One region of the Streptomyces sp. NPDC026246 genome, then DNA from elsewhere that is predicted to be linked to it. Evidence: predicted binding sites of a transcription regulator. Region 1 holds the regulator's gene; the other holds the start of a gene.
The links. The regulator HrcA, encoded in region 1, represses chaperone genes, less so after heat shock. The targets are predictions, from matches to a motif close to TTNGCACTCNGNNNNNCNGAGTGCNAA.
Positions count from the first base shown of each region.

Region 2: the regulator HrcA is predicted to act here: its motif matches at 5,644-5,670, upstream of groL (chaperonin GroEL).

Region 1 covers NZ_JBVHPJ010000002.1:359,896-367,341, reverse strand. Annotated here, with positions in the region: gene ACZ4M5_RS05785 (DUF3097 domain-containing protein) at 1-528, opposite strand, end outside; gene ACZ4M5_RS05780 (MBL fold metallo-hydrolase) at 560-1,291, opposite strand; gene hrcA (heat-inducible transcriptional repressor HrcA) at 1,464-2,480, shown strand; gene dnaJ (molecular chaperone DnaJ) at 2,480-3,613, shown strand; gene ACZ4M5_RS05765 (nitronate monooxygenase) at 3,781-4,851, shown strand; gene ACZ4M5_RS05760 (16S rRNA (uracil(1498)-N(3))-methyltransferase) at 4,848-5,588, shown strand; gene ACZ4M5_RS05755 (hypothetical protein) at 5,714-6,265, shown strand; gene ACZ4M5_RS05750 (S41 family peptidase) at 6,311-7,446, shown strand, end outside.
Region 2 covers NZ_JBVHPJ010000016.1:41,332-48,777, reverse strand. Annotated here, with positions in the region: gene otsB (trehalose-phosphatase) at 1-382, opposite strand, end outside; gene ACZ4M5_RS30545 (alpha,alpha-trehalose-phosphate synthase (UDP-forming)) at 390-1,778, opposite strand; gene ACZ4M5_RS30540 (glucosyl-3-phosphoglycerate synthase) at 1,852-2,796, opposite strand; SAM riboswitch class I at 2,950-3,105, shown strand; gene thrC (threonine synthase) at 3,124-4,410, shown strand; gene ACZ4M5_RS30530 (MoaD/ThiS family protein) at 4,513-4,788, shown strand; gene ACZ4M5_RS30525 (cold-shock protein) at 5,236-5,439, shown strand; gene groL (chaperonin GroEL) at 5,835-7,446, shown strand, end outside.

The DNA.
Region 1 (7,446 bases):
GATGCGCCACTCCTTCGAGCCCGGCACCAGATGGTCGACCAGGACGCCGAGGCGGGCGTCCGGGCCGGGTGCGAAGGAGTCGACGATGGACGGCAGGTCGTCCACGCCCTCCAGGTACTCCACGACCACGCCCTCGATGCGCAGGTCGTCGCCCCAGACCTTCTCCACCAGCTCGGCGTCGTGCCGCCCCTCGACGTAGATGCGGCCCGCCCGGGCCACGCGGGCGCGTGCGCCGGGGACCGCCACCGAGCCGGAGGCCGTGCGGGCGGGGCGGGCCGGAGCGCCCGGCGCCGGGCGGACCAACGTCACCGCCCTGCCCTCCAGCAGGAAGCCGCGCGGCTCCATCGGGAAGACCCGGTGCTTGCCGAAGCGGTCCTCCAGGGTCACCGTGCCCGCCTCGCAGCGGATCACCGCCCCGCAGAACCCGGTCCCCGGCTCCTCCACCACCAGGCCCGGCTCGGCCGGGACCTCGGGAACCGGCTTCGGCTTCTTCCACGGCGGGGTCAGATCGGTCGAGTACTGGCGCATTCGCACGACGATAGGGAAACCCGCCGGACGCTCACGACGACACGCCGAAACGCGCGGCCAGCGCGTCGCGTTGGGCGCGGACGAACGCCGCGTCCACCACCGCTCCGTGACCGGGCACGTACAGCGCGTCCTCGCTGCCCAGGGCGAGCAGGCGGTCCAGGGCGGCCGGCCACTGCGCGGGCACGGCGTCCGGACCCGCCTGCGGCTCACCCGACTCCTCGACCAGGTCGCCGCAGAACACCACCTCGGGATCGCCCGGCACCAGCACGGCCAGGTCGTGCGCGGTGTGCCCCGGACCCACGTTCGCCAGCAGCACCTGCCGGCCGCCGCCCAGGTCCAGGGTCCAATCGCCGGAGACCAGGTGCCCGGGCGGAGCCAGCCGCTCCGCCGCCTCCCGGGCCGCGGAGGCCGCCAGGCCCTGGCGCACCGCGTCCTCGCGCAGTTCCTCGCGGTCCCGCGCCCGCGACAGCACCGCGTCCACGCCCACCGCGCCGAAGGATTCGGTGCCGGGAAGCGCCCCGGCACCGAGAACGTGGTCGAAATGCGGGTGGGTCAGCGCGAGATGTGTCACACGCCGACCGGTGAGCGCCTGCGCCTGCGCGCCCAGCCGCGCGCCCTCGGTGAGGCTCGACCCCGCGTCGATCATGAGGACCGCCCCCTCGCCGACGACCAGCCCGATCGTGCAGTCCCACACCGGCAGCCTGCACCGTCCCACACCCGCGGCCACGCGCTCCCACCCGAGGTCTTCCCAAGTCACCGTCATACCGGGACGCTAGCGGTGCGCCCCGCCCCGCGGCGCGACGGCGCACGACCAGCCTTGCCGGGGGCGTACCCCACCGCCGTACACTGGGCCGGGGAATGCTGGCACTCGCACGCGCAGAGTGCCAGGCCGCGAACGGCGGGCAACGGGCGGACGACTTCTGGAGGTGTGCGCGATGCTCAGTGAACGCAGACTGCAAGTGCTGCGCGCCATCGTCCAGGACTACGTCGGCACCGAGGAGCCGGTCGGCTCCAAGGCCCTCACCGAGCGGCACAACCTCGGCGTCTCCCCGGCGACCGTGCGCAACGACATGGCGGCCCTGGAGGACGAGGGGTACATCGCCCAGCCGCACACCAGCGCCGGGCGGATCCCCACCGACAAGGGCTACCGGCTGTTCGTCGACAAGCTCGCCGGAGTCAAGCCGATGACCGCGCCCGAGCGGCGCGCGATCCAGAACTTCCTCGAGGGCGCCGTCGACCTCGACGACGTCGTGGCGCGCACGGTGCGGCTGCTCGCGCAGCTCACCCGCCAGGTCGCCGTCGTGCAGTACCCGTCGCTGACCCGCTCGACCGTGCGGCACGTGGAGCTGCTGGCCCTCGCGCCCGCGCGGGTGATGCTCGTGCTGATCACGGACACCGGGCGGGTCGAGCAGCGCGTGGTGGACTGCCCGGCGCCTTTCGGCGAGGCCTCGCTCGCGGATCTGCGCGCGCGCCTCAACAGCCGCGTGGCGAACCGCCGTTTCGCGGATGTGCCGAGTCTGGTGGAGGATCTCCCGGAGGCGTTCGAGCACGAGGACCGGGGTACGGTCTCCACGGTGCTCTCCACACTCCTGGAGACGCTCGTCGAGGAGAACGAGGAGCGGCTGATGATCGGCGGCACCGCCAATCTGACCCGCTTCGGTCATGACTTCCCCCTCACGATCCGGCCCGTGCTGGAGGCGCTGGAGGAGCAGGTCGTGCTCCTCAAGCTGCTCGGCGAGGCGAAGGATCCGGGCGTGACCGTACGGATCGGTCACGAGAACGCCCACGAAGGACTCAACTCCACGTCCGTCGTGTCGGTCGGCTACGGTTCGGGCGGCGAGGCAGTCGCCAAGCTCGGCGTGGTCGGACCGACCCGCATGGACTACCCGGGAACGATGGGAGCGGTACGCGCAGTGGCACGGTACGTCGGACAGATCCTGGCGGAGTCGTAGTGGCCACGGACTACTACGCCGTACTCGGCGTGCGCCGCGACGCGTCGCAGGAAGAGATCAAGAAGGCCTTCCGGCGGCTCGCCCGCGAGCTGCACCCGGACGTCAACCCCGATCCGAAGACCCAGGAGCGGTTCAAGGAGATCAACGCCGCTTACGAGGTGCTGTCGGACCCGCAGAAGAAGCAGGTCTACGACCTCGGCGGCGACCCGCTCTCGCAGGCCGGCGGCGGCGCGGGCGGCTTCGGAGCCGGTGGCTTCGGGAACTTCTCGGACATCATGGACGCCTTCTTCGGCACGGCGTCGCAGCGCGGACCGCGCTCGCGCACCCGCCGCGGCCAGGACGCGATGATCCGTATCGAGATCGAGCTCGACGAGGCCGCCTTCGGTACGACCAAGGACATCCAGGTCGACACCGCCGTCGTCTGCAACACCTGCAACGGCGAGGGCGCGGCCCCGGGCACCTCCGCCCAGACGTGTGACATGTGCCGCGGCCGCGGTGAGGTCTCGCAGGTCACCCGGTCCTTCCTGGGCCAGGTCATGACGTCGCGCCCCTGCCCGCAGTGCCAGGGCTTCGGCACGGTCGTCCCGACGCCGTGCCCCGAGTGCGCGGGTGACGGCCGTGTCCGGTCCCGCCGGACGCTCACGGTGAAGATCCCGGCCGGTGTGGACAACGGCACGCGCATCCAGCTCGCCGGTGAGGGCGAGGTCGGCCCCGGCGGCGGTCCGGCCGGTGACCTCTACGTCGAGATCCACGAGCTGCCCCACGCGCAGTTCCAGCGGCGCGGCGACGACCTGCACTGCACGGTCACGCTCCCCATGACGGCGGCGGCCCTCGGCACGAAGGTGCCGCTGGAGACGCTGGACGGCTTGGAGGAGGTCGACATCCGCCCCGGCACCCAGTCCGGTCAGTCGATCCCGCTGCACGGCCGTGGTGTCACGCACCTGCGCGGTGGCGGGCGCGGCGACCTCATCGTGCACGTCGAGGTCCAGACCCCGACCAAGCTGGACCCCGAGCAGGAGCGCCTCCTGCGCGAACTGTCCAAGCTCCGCGGCGAGGAGCGCCCCACGGGCCAGTTCCAGCCGGGCCAGCAGGGGCTGTTCTCGCGGCTGAAGGACGCGTTCAACGGGCGCTGAGCCCGCGACCGGAGCGACTGACGGAGACCCGGAGCGGCGTCGACGGCGCCGCCGGGAGAGGGTTGGCGCAGCCGTCGAGCGCGGCTGCGGAAGCGGGCATTCCTCTGGTCTATGCCACACGGCAGGCCGGTTTCGGACGGGCGCGGAGGACGTGACAACATGCGGTCATGTCCTCCGCTCTGACCGATCTCTTCCCGCTCCCGATCGTGCAGGCCCCCATGGCGGGCGGCATCTCCGTGCCGCAGCTCGCCGCCGCCGTGTGCGAGGCGGGCGGGCTCGGGTTCCTCGCCGCCGGGTACAAGACCGCCGACGGGATGTACCAGGAGATCAAGCAGCTCAAGAGCCTCACGGGCAGGCCGTTCGGCGTCAACGTCTTCATGCCGCACCCGGATCTCGCCGACCCCGCCGCCGTGGACGTCTACGCCCACCAGCTGGCCGGTGAGGCGACCTGGTACGAGACCGAGCTCGGCGACCCCGAGAGCGGACGCGACGACGGCTTCGAGGCCAAACTCGTCGTGCTGCGCGACAACCCCGTGCCGGTCGTGTCGTTCCACTTCGGCGTCCCGGACCGCGAGGTGATCGACACCCTGCACCGCGTCGGGACCTTCGTCCTGGCCGCCGCGACCACCCCGGACGAGGCCCGGGCCGTGGAGCGGGCCGGCGCGGACGGCGTCATCGCGCAGGGCGTCGAGGCCGGCGGCCACCAGGGCACCCACCGGGACACCCCCGAGGCCGACGGCGGCGGCATCGGACTGCTCTCCCTGGTCGCGCAGGTGCGCGAGGCCGTCACCATCCCGGTCGTCGCCGCGGGCGGCATCATGCGCGGCGGCCAGATCGCCGCCGTGCTCGCGGCGGGGGCCGGCGCCGCGCAGCTCGGCACGGCCTTCGTCCCCACGCACGAGTCGGGTGCGCACGCCCTGCACAAGCAGGCCCTGACCAATCCCCTCTTCGTCCGCACGGAACTGACCCGGGCCTTCACGGGCCGCCCGGCCCGCGGCCTCGTCAACCGGTTCGTGCGCGAGCACGGCCCCTACGCGCCCGCCGCCTACCCCGAGGTCCACCACCTCACCGCGCCGCTGCGCAAGGCCGCCGCCAAGGCGGGCGACGCCCAGGGGATGGCGCTGTGGGCCGGGCAGGGGCACCGGATGGCGCGGGAGATGCCCGCCGGGCATCTGGTCGAAGTGCTCGCCGGGGAACTCGCCGCCGCCCGTGCGGCGCTGGCGGGGGGTGCGCGATGACCGCGCCGGTGTTCGTGGTCGAGCACTTCCGGGCGGGCGGCGGCGGCCGGTACGTGCTCGACGGGCCCGAGGGGCGGCACGCCGTCTCGGTGAAGCGGCTGCGGGCCGGCGAGGACGTCGTCCTCACGGACGGCGCGGGACGGTGGGCGGACTGCGTCGTGCTCGGTACCGAGGGCAAGGACCGGCTGATCGTCCAGCTCGACTCGGTGAGCGAGGAGCCGGCGGAGCAGCCCCGGGTGACCGTCGTGCAGGCCCTGCCCAAGGGCGACCGGGGCGAACTGGCCGTCGAGACCATGACCGAGGTCGGTGTCGACGCGATCGTGCCCTGGGCCGCCGCGCGGTGCATCACGCAGTGGAAGGGCGAGCGCGGGGCCAAGGCCCTGGCGAAGTGGCGGGCGACGGCCCGCGAGGCCGGCAAGCAGTCCCGCCGGGTGCGCTTCCCCGAGGTCGCGAACGCCGCGACCACCAAGCAGGTCGCCGCGCTGCTCGCCGGGGCGGACTTCGCGGCCGTGCTGCACGAGAGCGGCGAGGAGCCCCTGGCGACGACGGCTCTGCCGTCCACCGGCGAGATCGTGCTGGTCGTCGGCCCCGAAGGGGGCGTGTCGCCCGAGGAGCTGGCGCTGTTCGAGGAAGCGGGGGCCGGGGCGTACCGCCTCGGGCCCAGCGTGCTGCGCACGTCGACGGCCGGTACGGCGGCGGCCTCCGTACTCCTCGCCCGCACGGGCCGCTGGTCCTGACCTCCTCGCTCGGGAGGCACTGCCCCGAGGGGGATCTGACGGAGCCTCAGGAGCGGCTTCCGCTGCGCGGTTGACGCCTTTGCGCCCTACCGCGCCGACCCCGTCGGTGGCAGGCTGCCCCCATGATGGGGGCATTCAGGAGGATTCGGCGGGGGTCGCGGGGGCGTCGCACGGCGGTGGCGGCGGTGTTCGCGGTGGTCGCCGTGGGCGGTGCCGTCGCGTGCGAGCCCGGCGGCATCAGCTCCGCGTCCGTCGCGTACACCGTCGACGAGACCGTGACCAAGGAGCTGAACCGGCAGAAGGCGGGCGTGCGCTGGCTGACCTGCACGGCCTCCTACGGCAACGGCGGCAAGGCGTCGCCGTCGGCGGGCGGGTCCGGTGAGCGGACCGTCGCCTCGGTCGACTGCCAGGGGGAGACGAAGGACGGCAAGGACATCGACGTCACGGGCCGGGTCACCCACGCCGTCGAGGGCGCCTGCGTGCGCGGCACCATCACCGCGAAGGTCGACGGCAAGACCTGGTTCACGGTCGACGGGCTCGGCGACTGCGACCGCACCAGCCCGCCGCCGGTCGGCGGGGGCGGGAACGGGCAGCCCGGACCGGCCGTCACCGTGACGGTCACCCAGACCATCTGGTGCGACCGCTACCCGGACTGCCGCCCCGTCGAGGGCAAGTGATCCGAACCCTGTCCGCGCGACGGCGTCCCTGCATAGGGTGATCGGGTGACATCGCCTGCTTACCTCCGGTTCCCCCATGTGCACGGTGACCTGGTCGCCTTCACCGCCGAGGACGACGTGTGGCTCGCCCCGCTCGACGGCGGCCGGGCCTGGCGGGCCAGCGCCGACAACGTGCCGGTGACCCAGCCCCGGATCTCGCCCGACGGCACCACCGTCGCCTGGACCTCCACCCGTGACGGCGCCCCCGAGGTGCACATCGCCCCGGTCGACGGCGGCCCGGCGAGGAGACTGACGTACTGGGGCAGCCTGAAGACGCAGGTGCGCGGCTGGACCGCCGGGGGCGAGGTCCTGGCGATCAGCACCGAGGGGCAGGCCAGCCTGCGCCGCACCTGGGCCCGTGCCGTGCCGCTGGACGGCGGCCCGGCCGCCACCCTGCCCTACGGACCCGTCGGGGACGTCGCCCACGGCCCGCACACCGTGCTGCTGTCCGCGCCGATGGGCCGCGAGGCGGCCTGGTGGAAGCGCTACCGCGGCGGCACCGCGGGCAAGCTGTGGATCGACCGCGAGGACGACGGGGAGTTCGTGCGGCTGCACGAGGACCTCGACGGCAACATCGAGTACCCGCTGTGGGTGGGGGACCGGGTCGGCTTCCTCTCCGACCACGAGGGCACGGGCGCCCTGTACTCCTCCCTCGCCGACGGCTCCGACCTGCGCCGGCACACCCCCCTCGGGGGCTTCTACGCCCGGCACGCCGCGACCGACGGCAGCCGCGTCGTCTACTCCAGCGCCGGTGAACTGTGGCTGCTCGACGACCTGGACGGATCCGAGCCGCGCCGGCTCGACGTGCGCCTCGGCGGGCAGCGCGTCGACCTCCAGCCGTTCACGGTGAACGCCTCCCGCTGGTTCGGCTCGGCGTCCCCCGACCACACCGCCCGCGGCAGCGCCGTGTCCGTGCGCGGCTCCGTGCACTGGGTCACCCACCGCTCCGGCCCGGCCCGCGCGCTCGCCGCGACGCCCGGCGTCCGGGCCCGCCTGCCCCGCACGTTCCGCGCCGACGGCGAGGAGTGGGTGGTGTGGGTGACGGACGCCGAGGGCGACGACGCCCTGGAGTTCGCGCCCGCCACCGGCCTCGCCCCGGGCGCCACCCCGCGCCGGCTCGCCGCCGGGCAGCTCGGACGGGT
Region 2 (7,446 bases), on a different contig from region 1:
CGGCGTCGACCCCCGGGTGCGCCGGCGGGGCGGTGACCTCTCCGGTGCGGGCGTCCCAGCGCTCGGCGCCGTAGTGCCCGAGGACGACCAGGTGCTCCAGACCGGGCGCGTCCGCGAAGGCGCCGTTGCGCACGGCGACCTCGGCCGGCCGGCCGGTGATCACCGCGACGGCGGCCACCTTCGGCGCGAGCGCCGCGAGTGCGGACAGGGCCTCCGGGTGGGCCCGGGCCTGGTCGGGATCGGCCACGATCGGCGCGAGCGTCCCGTCGAAGTCGAGGCCGATCAGGGCCTTGCCGGGGCCGCCCAGCAGGGCGTCCAGGCCCTTGTGCCCCGCCTCGGTGACGGGGACGGGCAGCGGCTGGGAGGCGGGCGTGGTGCTCATCGGCCGCTCAGCCCCTCAGCGCGTCGAGCTGCTCGACGAACCAGCGGGCCGGCGGCAGAGCCGTGGCCGCCGCCGCCAGGCGCTTGCTGCGTTCGGCGCGCTCCTCCGGGCGCATCGACAGGGCCTCGTGCAGGGCCTCGGCCGTGCCGGTGACGTCGTACGGGTTGACCGTGATCGCGTCCTCGCCCAGCTCCTCGTGCGCCCCCGCCTCCCGGGACAGCACCAGCGCGCAGCCCCCGTCGGAGACGACCGGGACCTCCTTGGCCACCAGGTTCATCCCGTCGCGGATGGGGTTGACCAGGGCCACGTCGGCCAGCCGGTAGGCGGCCAGGGAGCGGGCGAAGTCGTCCTTGACGTGCAGCACGACCGGCGTCCAGCCCGGCGTGCCGAACTCGGCGTTGATCTCGTCGGCCAGGCGCTGCACCTCGGCCGTGTAGTCCCGGTACACCGCGAGGTCCTGCCGGGAGGGGTAGGCGAAGGCCACGTGCACCACGCGCTCGCGCCACTCGCCGTGGGCCTGGAGCAGCCGCCGGTAGGCCAGCAGGCCGCGCACGATGTTCTTCGACAGCTCGGTGCGGTCGACCCGGACGATGGTGCGGCGGCCCTCGCCGATCTCCTGCCGCAGCGCGGTGATCCGTTCCTCGACGTCCGGCTCGTGGGCCCGCTCGCGCAGGAAGTCCGCGTCGGCGCCCAGGCCGTGCACCCCGATCCGCGTGCCGCCGAGACCGCCCGCGAACCGCTCGGCGCAGGCGGTGAACGCGTCCGCCCAGCGCTGGGTGAGGAAGCCGAGCCGGTCCGCGCCGAGCATGCCGCGCAGCACCTGCCCGGCCACGTCGTCCGGCAGCATCCGGAAGTACTCGGGCGGCGCCCACGGCGTGTGCGAGAAGTGGCCGATCCTGAGGTCCGGGCGCAGCTCGCGCAGCATGCCCGGCACCAGCGTCAGGTGGTAGTCCTGCACCACGACCGCCGCGCCCTGCGCCGCCTCCTCGGCCAGCGCCTCGGCGAACGCCCGGTTGTACGTCTCGTAGGACGCCCACTGGCGGCGGAACTCCGCGTCGAAGACCGGCTCCAGGGGAGTCTGGTAGAGCATGTGGTGGACGAACCACAGCACCGAGTTGGCGATGCCGTTGTAGGCGTCGGCGTGCACGTCGGCCGGGATGTCCAGCATCCGCACGCCCTCCTCGCCGACCCCGCGGGCCACCGCCGCGCGGTCGCCGTCGGACAGCGCCGAGCAGACCCACAGGGAGTCCGCGTCGGAGCCGATCGCCGAGAGCCCCGAGACCAGTCCGCCGCCGCCCCGTCTGGCGTTCAGCGAACCGTCGTCACCGACCGTGTAGGAGACCGGGCCGCGGTTGGAGGCCACCAATACCCGTGCAGAACCGTGCGTCGAACCCATAGGCCTCAACCTAGCCCGGCCTGTAAACGCTCAAACGTACGGACCTGCCGCGCCCGGCCGAAAACAGCCCGGGTCAGGCGGCCCGCCGCGCCTGGTACTCGGCGATCTCCACCATCGGCGGGCGTTCCTCGGTGTCCACGGAGTACGTCCGCGGTTCGAAGCCGTCCCCGGTCCGCTCGAACTGGGTGAGGGACGGCCGGATCAGATGCCCCCGGGCCAGCCGCAGCTGGGCCGTGCGGTAGATCTCGGCGGCCATCCGGCCGAGCGCCTGCCCGTCCTGGTGCCGGTGCTTGCGCACCCCCAGGTCGACCTGGCCGAGCGCGTCGAGGCCCGCCAGGTGCAGGGCGTCGACGAGCACGCCCAGTTCGACGCCGTACCCGACGGGGAAGGGCAGCTGCTCCAGCAGGGAGCGGCGGGCCGCGTACTCGCCGCCCAGCGGCTGCACGAACCCGGCGAGCCGCGGCCAGTGCATGTTGAGCAGGGGGCGCGCCATCAGCTCCGTGACCCGGCCGCCCTGCCCGGCGGCGGCGCCGAGGGGACGGTCGTACATGCCCTTGACGAGCTCGACCTCCGGGTCGGTCAGCAGCGGGCCCACGATGCCGGAGACGAAGTCGGACGAGAACTCCCGCAGGTCCGCGTCGACGAAGCAGACGATGTCGCCGCGGGTGACCAGCAGCGAGCGCCACAGCACCTCGCCCTTGCCGGGCAGGGCGGGCAGGCGGGGCAGGATCGCGTCCCGGTGCACCACCGTCGCGCCCGCGGCGGCGGCCACCTCGGACGTGCGGTCGGCCGACCCCGAGTCGATCACGACCAGCTCGTCGACGAGCGGCACCCGCAGCATGAGGTCGTGGCGGATCGCGGCGGCGATGTCGCCGACGGTCTCCTCCTCGTTCAGGGCGGGCAGCACCACGCTGACCGTGCGGCCCGTGCGCTGCTTGGCCGCCAGGAGGCTGTGGAGGGGACGGTCGTGCACGGACCAGGAACGGGCGCTCAGCCAGCGCTCGACTTCTTCCAGCACCGTGGCTGCTCCTTGCGTTCTCTCGGCGGGACGAATGTGACGCGTCTCGCGGTTCGGACGACTATCTCAACTGTCCTGGTCGTCGGTTACAGTCTTGAACAACGCGGATGACCCTCGCATGTCCGGGGTCGCCCGCCGCCTACAACCACATACAGCTCATCCAGAGGGGCAGAGGGAAACGGCCCGATGAAGCCCCGGCAACCCTCCAGTCGGTTCTCGTAGGTCACTGCTGACCACTCCGCGAGGCTCCCGGCTAGGGAAGGTGCCAAATCCGTCTCACGGCGAGATGCGTCGTGAGGAAGATGAGGAGAAAGGGCCTCGCCTCACATGGCTGTGCAGACTGTTGCAAGCACCACGAACTCCACCGTAGACCTCGGCCCGGCCGCCGCTCTGAGCTGCCGCGAGTGCGGTCACCGCGTGCCTCTCGGCCCGGTCTTCGCCTGCGAGGAGTGTTTCGGCCCGCTGGAGATCGCCTACGACTTCTCGGCCTACGACACCGAAGAGCTCCGCAAGCGCATCGAAGCGGGACCCGCGAACATCTGGCGCTACGCCCCGCTGCTGCCGGTCCCGGCGGACGTGGCGGACAAGCCGAACATCAACCCGGGCTGGACCAAGCTGGTCAAGGCCGACAACCTGGCCCGCGAGCTGGGCGTCGACCCCGGCAAGCTGTTCGTCAAGGACGACTCCGGCAACCCGACGCACTCCTTCAAGGACCGGGTCGTCGCCCAGGCCCTGGAGGCCGCCCGCGCCTTCGGCTTCACCACCCTGTCCTGCTCCTCCACCGGCAACCTGGCCGGCGCGGTGGGTGCCGCCGCCGCCCGCGCCGGCTTCCGCTCGTGCGTGTTCATCCCGCACGACCTGGAGCAGGGCAAGGTCGTCATGGCCGCGGTCTACGGCGGCGAGCTCGTCGGCATCGAGGGCAACTACGACGACGTGAACCGCTTCTGCTCGGAGCTGATCGGCGACCCGGCCGGTGAGGGCTGGGGCTTCGTCAACGTCAACCTGCGCCCCTACTACGCGGAGGGCTCCAAGACCCTCGCGTACGAGATCTGCGAGCAGCTCGGCTGGCGGCTGCCGGACCAGCTGGTCGTGCCGATCGCCTCCGGCTCGCAGCTCACGAAGATCGACAAGGGGCTGCAGGAGCTGATCAAGCTCGGCCTCGTCGAGGACAAGCCGTACACGATCTTCGGTGCGCAGGCCGAGGGCTGCTCGCCGGTGTCGACGGCGTTCAAGGCCGGGCACGACGTGGTGCGTCCGCAGAAGCCGGACACGATCGCCAAGTCCCTGGCGATCGGCAACCCGGCGGACGGGCCGTACGTGCTGGACATCGCGCGGCGGACCGGTGGTGCGGTGGAGGACGTGACGGACGAGCAGGTCGTCGACGCGATCAAGGTCCTGGCCAGGACCGAGGGGATCTTCGCGGAGACCGCCGGCGGGGTGACCGTGGGCGTGACGCGCAAGCTGATCGCGAACGGGGTGCTCGACCCCACGAAGACCACCGTGGTGCTGAACACCGGGGACGGTCTGAAGACGCTGGACGCGGTGGCGGGCACGGGGCTGACCGCGACCATCCGGCCCAGCCTGGAGTCGTTCCGGGATGCCGGGCTCGTCTGATCGTTGTTCGCTGCGGGCCGGTGGGGGCCGGTCGCGCAGTTCCCCGCGCCCCTGAGGGTGCGCCCCAGCCGTAGCTTCGACAAAACCGGAGGTCATGTTCCGATGAGCGTCACCGTTCGCATCCCCACCATCCTGCGCACCTACACGGGCGGGCAGGCCGAGGTCGCCGCCGAGGGCGCGAACCTCGGGGAGGTCATCGCCGACCTGGAGAAGAACCACACCGGGATCGCCGCCCGGGTGCTGGACGACCAGGGCAAGCTGCGGCGGTTCGTCAACGTGTACGTCAACGACGACGACGTGCGGTTCGAGCAGGGTCTGGAGACGGCCACGCCGGACGGTGCCGGAGTGTCGATCATTCCGGCTGTCGCCGGCGGCTGAATCCGGCCGACCGGCTTGATTGTTACCTTGAGTAATGCCGGTCACCGAGCGTGCATCGAATTGCCCTCACCGTGAGAGAAGCGGAGGGGGCAATTCTGTGTGATTGAGCGCGGTACAGTTGGGGAACGCGTTCCGGATCCACCGACCGGAACCCTGAATTCCTGCCGCGAGCCCGACAAGATGTAGCCAAAGTGTGCGCGTCTTTCGCGGCTTTTGTTCTTTTTGTGTGGCCCGACTTGCCCTGAATTCGGGCGAATTCTCCCCACATTCCGGACCCTGAGCGTCCAGAATTCTCGTCCGATTGACCTGTTGCAGACGGCAGTTGGACAGATACATTCAGCCGCGGTCGACGCGTTCCGGCGCACGCCCCCAACCGTGGGGGGTGAGGTCTGACCCGGATCCGCGAAGTGTGGATCTGTGCAAGGGCCAGTAATAGGGGAGTTAGGCATGGCTCAGGGCACCGTCAAGTGGTTCAACGCGGAGAAGGGGTACGGCTTCATCGCGGTCGACGGTGGTGCGGATGTTTTCGTCCACTACAGCGCGATCCAGATGGACGGCTACCGCACCCTGGAAGAGGGCCAGCGGGTCGAGTTCGAGATCTCGCAGGGCCAGAAGGGGCCGCAGGCCGACATGGTTCGCGTCTCTGCCTGAACGCGCACCACGACCAAAAGCTCACGCGACCGGTCTTCGCAGAAGGGTCCGCATCCCCCGGGGTGCGGGCCCTTCCGCTTGCCCGGGAGGCGCGCGGGGGCGTGTTCGCGGGCGGGCTGAGCGCCCCATCCGCTCCGGGGGGCGCTTGCGCCCGCCCGTCACCCGACCGCCACCCCTCGATGAGCACCCGCTGCGCGGGCGCGCCTTGCACTCTGGGGGGTCGAGTGCTAATCATTGGCGTTAGCACTCTGAAGGTGAGAGTGACAACGTAAGGACCGGGTCGGTGAGGCCCGCAGGCCGAAGTGGGAAGGAACCACGAGGCCGGCGAGCCGTCCGTCGCGGGCGCGGGCGCGGTCCTGGAGTCATCACCCCCAGTCCTGGAGGGACCACTTCACATGGCCAAGATCATCGCGTTCGACGAGGAGGCGCGGCGCGGCCTCGAGCGCGGCATGAACCAGCTCGCGGACGCCGTGAAGGTGACGCTCGGCCCCAAGGGCCGCAACGTCGTCCTCGAGAAGAAGTGGGGCGCGCCCACGATCACCAACGATGGTGTGTCCATCGCCAAGGAGATCGAGCTCGAGGACCCGTACGAGAAGATCGGCGCCGAGCTGGTCAAGGAAGTCGCCAAGAAGACGGACGACGTCGCCGGTGACGGTACGACCACGGCGACCGTCCTGGCCCAGGCCCTGGTGCGCGAGGGTCTGCGCAACGTGGCCGCCGGTGCCAACCCGATGGCCCTGAAGCGCGGTATCGAGAAGGCCGTCGAGGCCGTCTCCGCCGCCCTGCTCGAGCAGGCCAAGGACGTCGAGACCAAGGAGCAGATTGCCTCCACGGCCTCGATCTCCGCCGCCGACACCCAGATCGGCGAGCTCATCGCCGAGGCGATGGACAAGGTCGGCAAGGAAGGCGTCATCACCGTCGAGGAGTCCCAGACCTTCGGTCTGGAGCTGGAGCTCACCGAGGGTATGCGCTTCGACAAGGGCTACATCTCGGCGTACTTCGCCACCGACATGGAGCGTATGGAGGCCGTCCTCGACGACCCGTACATCCTGATCGCCAACTCGAAGATCTCCAACGTCAAGGACCTGCTCCCGCTCCTGGAGAAGGTCATGCAGTCGGGCAAGCCGCTGCTGATCATCGCCGAGGACGTCGAGGGCGAGGCCCTGTCGACCCTGGTCGTCAACAAGATCCGCGGCACCTTCAAGTCCGTCGCCGTCAAGGCCCCGGGCTTCGGCGACCGCCGCAAGGCGATGCTGCAGGACATCGGCATCCTCACCGGCGGCGAGGTGATCTCCGAGGAGGTCGGCCTCAAGCTGGAGAACGCCACGCTCGACCTGCTCGGCAAGGCCCGCAAGGTCGTCATCACCAAGGACGAGACCACGATCGTGGACGGTGCCGGCTCCGCCGACCAGGTCCAGGGTCGCGTGAACCAGATCCGCGCCGAGATCGAGAACAGCGACTCGGACTACGACCGCGAGAAGCTGCAGGAGCGCCTGGCGAAGCTCGCCGGCGGTGTCGCGGTCATCAAGGCCGGTGCCGCCACCGAGGTGGAGCTCAAGGAGCGCAAGCACCGCATCGAGGACGCCGTGCGCAACGCCAAGGCGGCCGTCGAGGAGGGCATCGTCGCCGGTGGTGGCGTGGCCCTGCTGCAGGCCTCCCAGGTCTTCGAGAAGCTGGAGCTCGACGGTGACGAGGCGACCGGCGCCAACGCCGTGAAGCTCGCGCTGGAGGCCCCGCTGAAGCAGATCGCCGTCAACGGTGGTCTCGAGGGCGGCGTCGTCGTGGAGAAGGTCCGCAACCTCACCGTCGGCCACGGCCTGAACGCCGCGACCGGTGAGTACGTCGACATGATCGCCGAGGGCATCATCGACCCGGCGAAGGTGACCCGTTCCGCGCTGCAGAACGCCGCCTCCATCGCCGCGCTGTTCCTCACCACCGAGGCCGTCATCGCCGACAAGCCGGAGAAGGCCGCCGCGCCGGCCGGCGGCGGCATGCCGGGCGGTGACA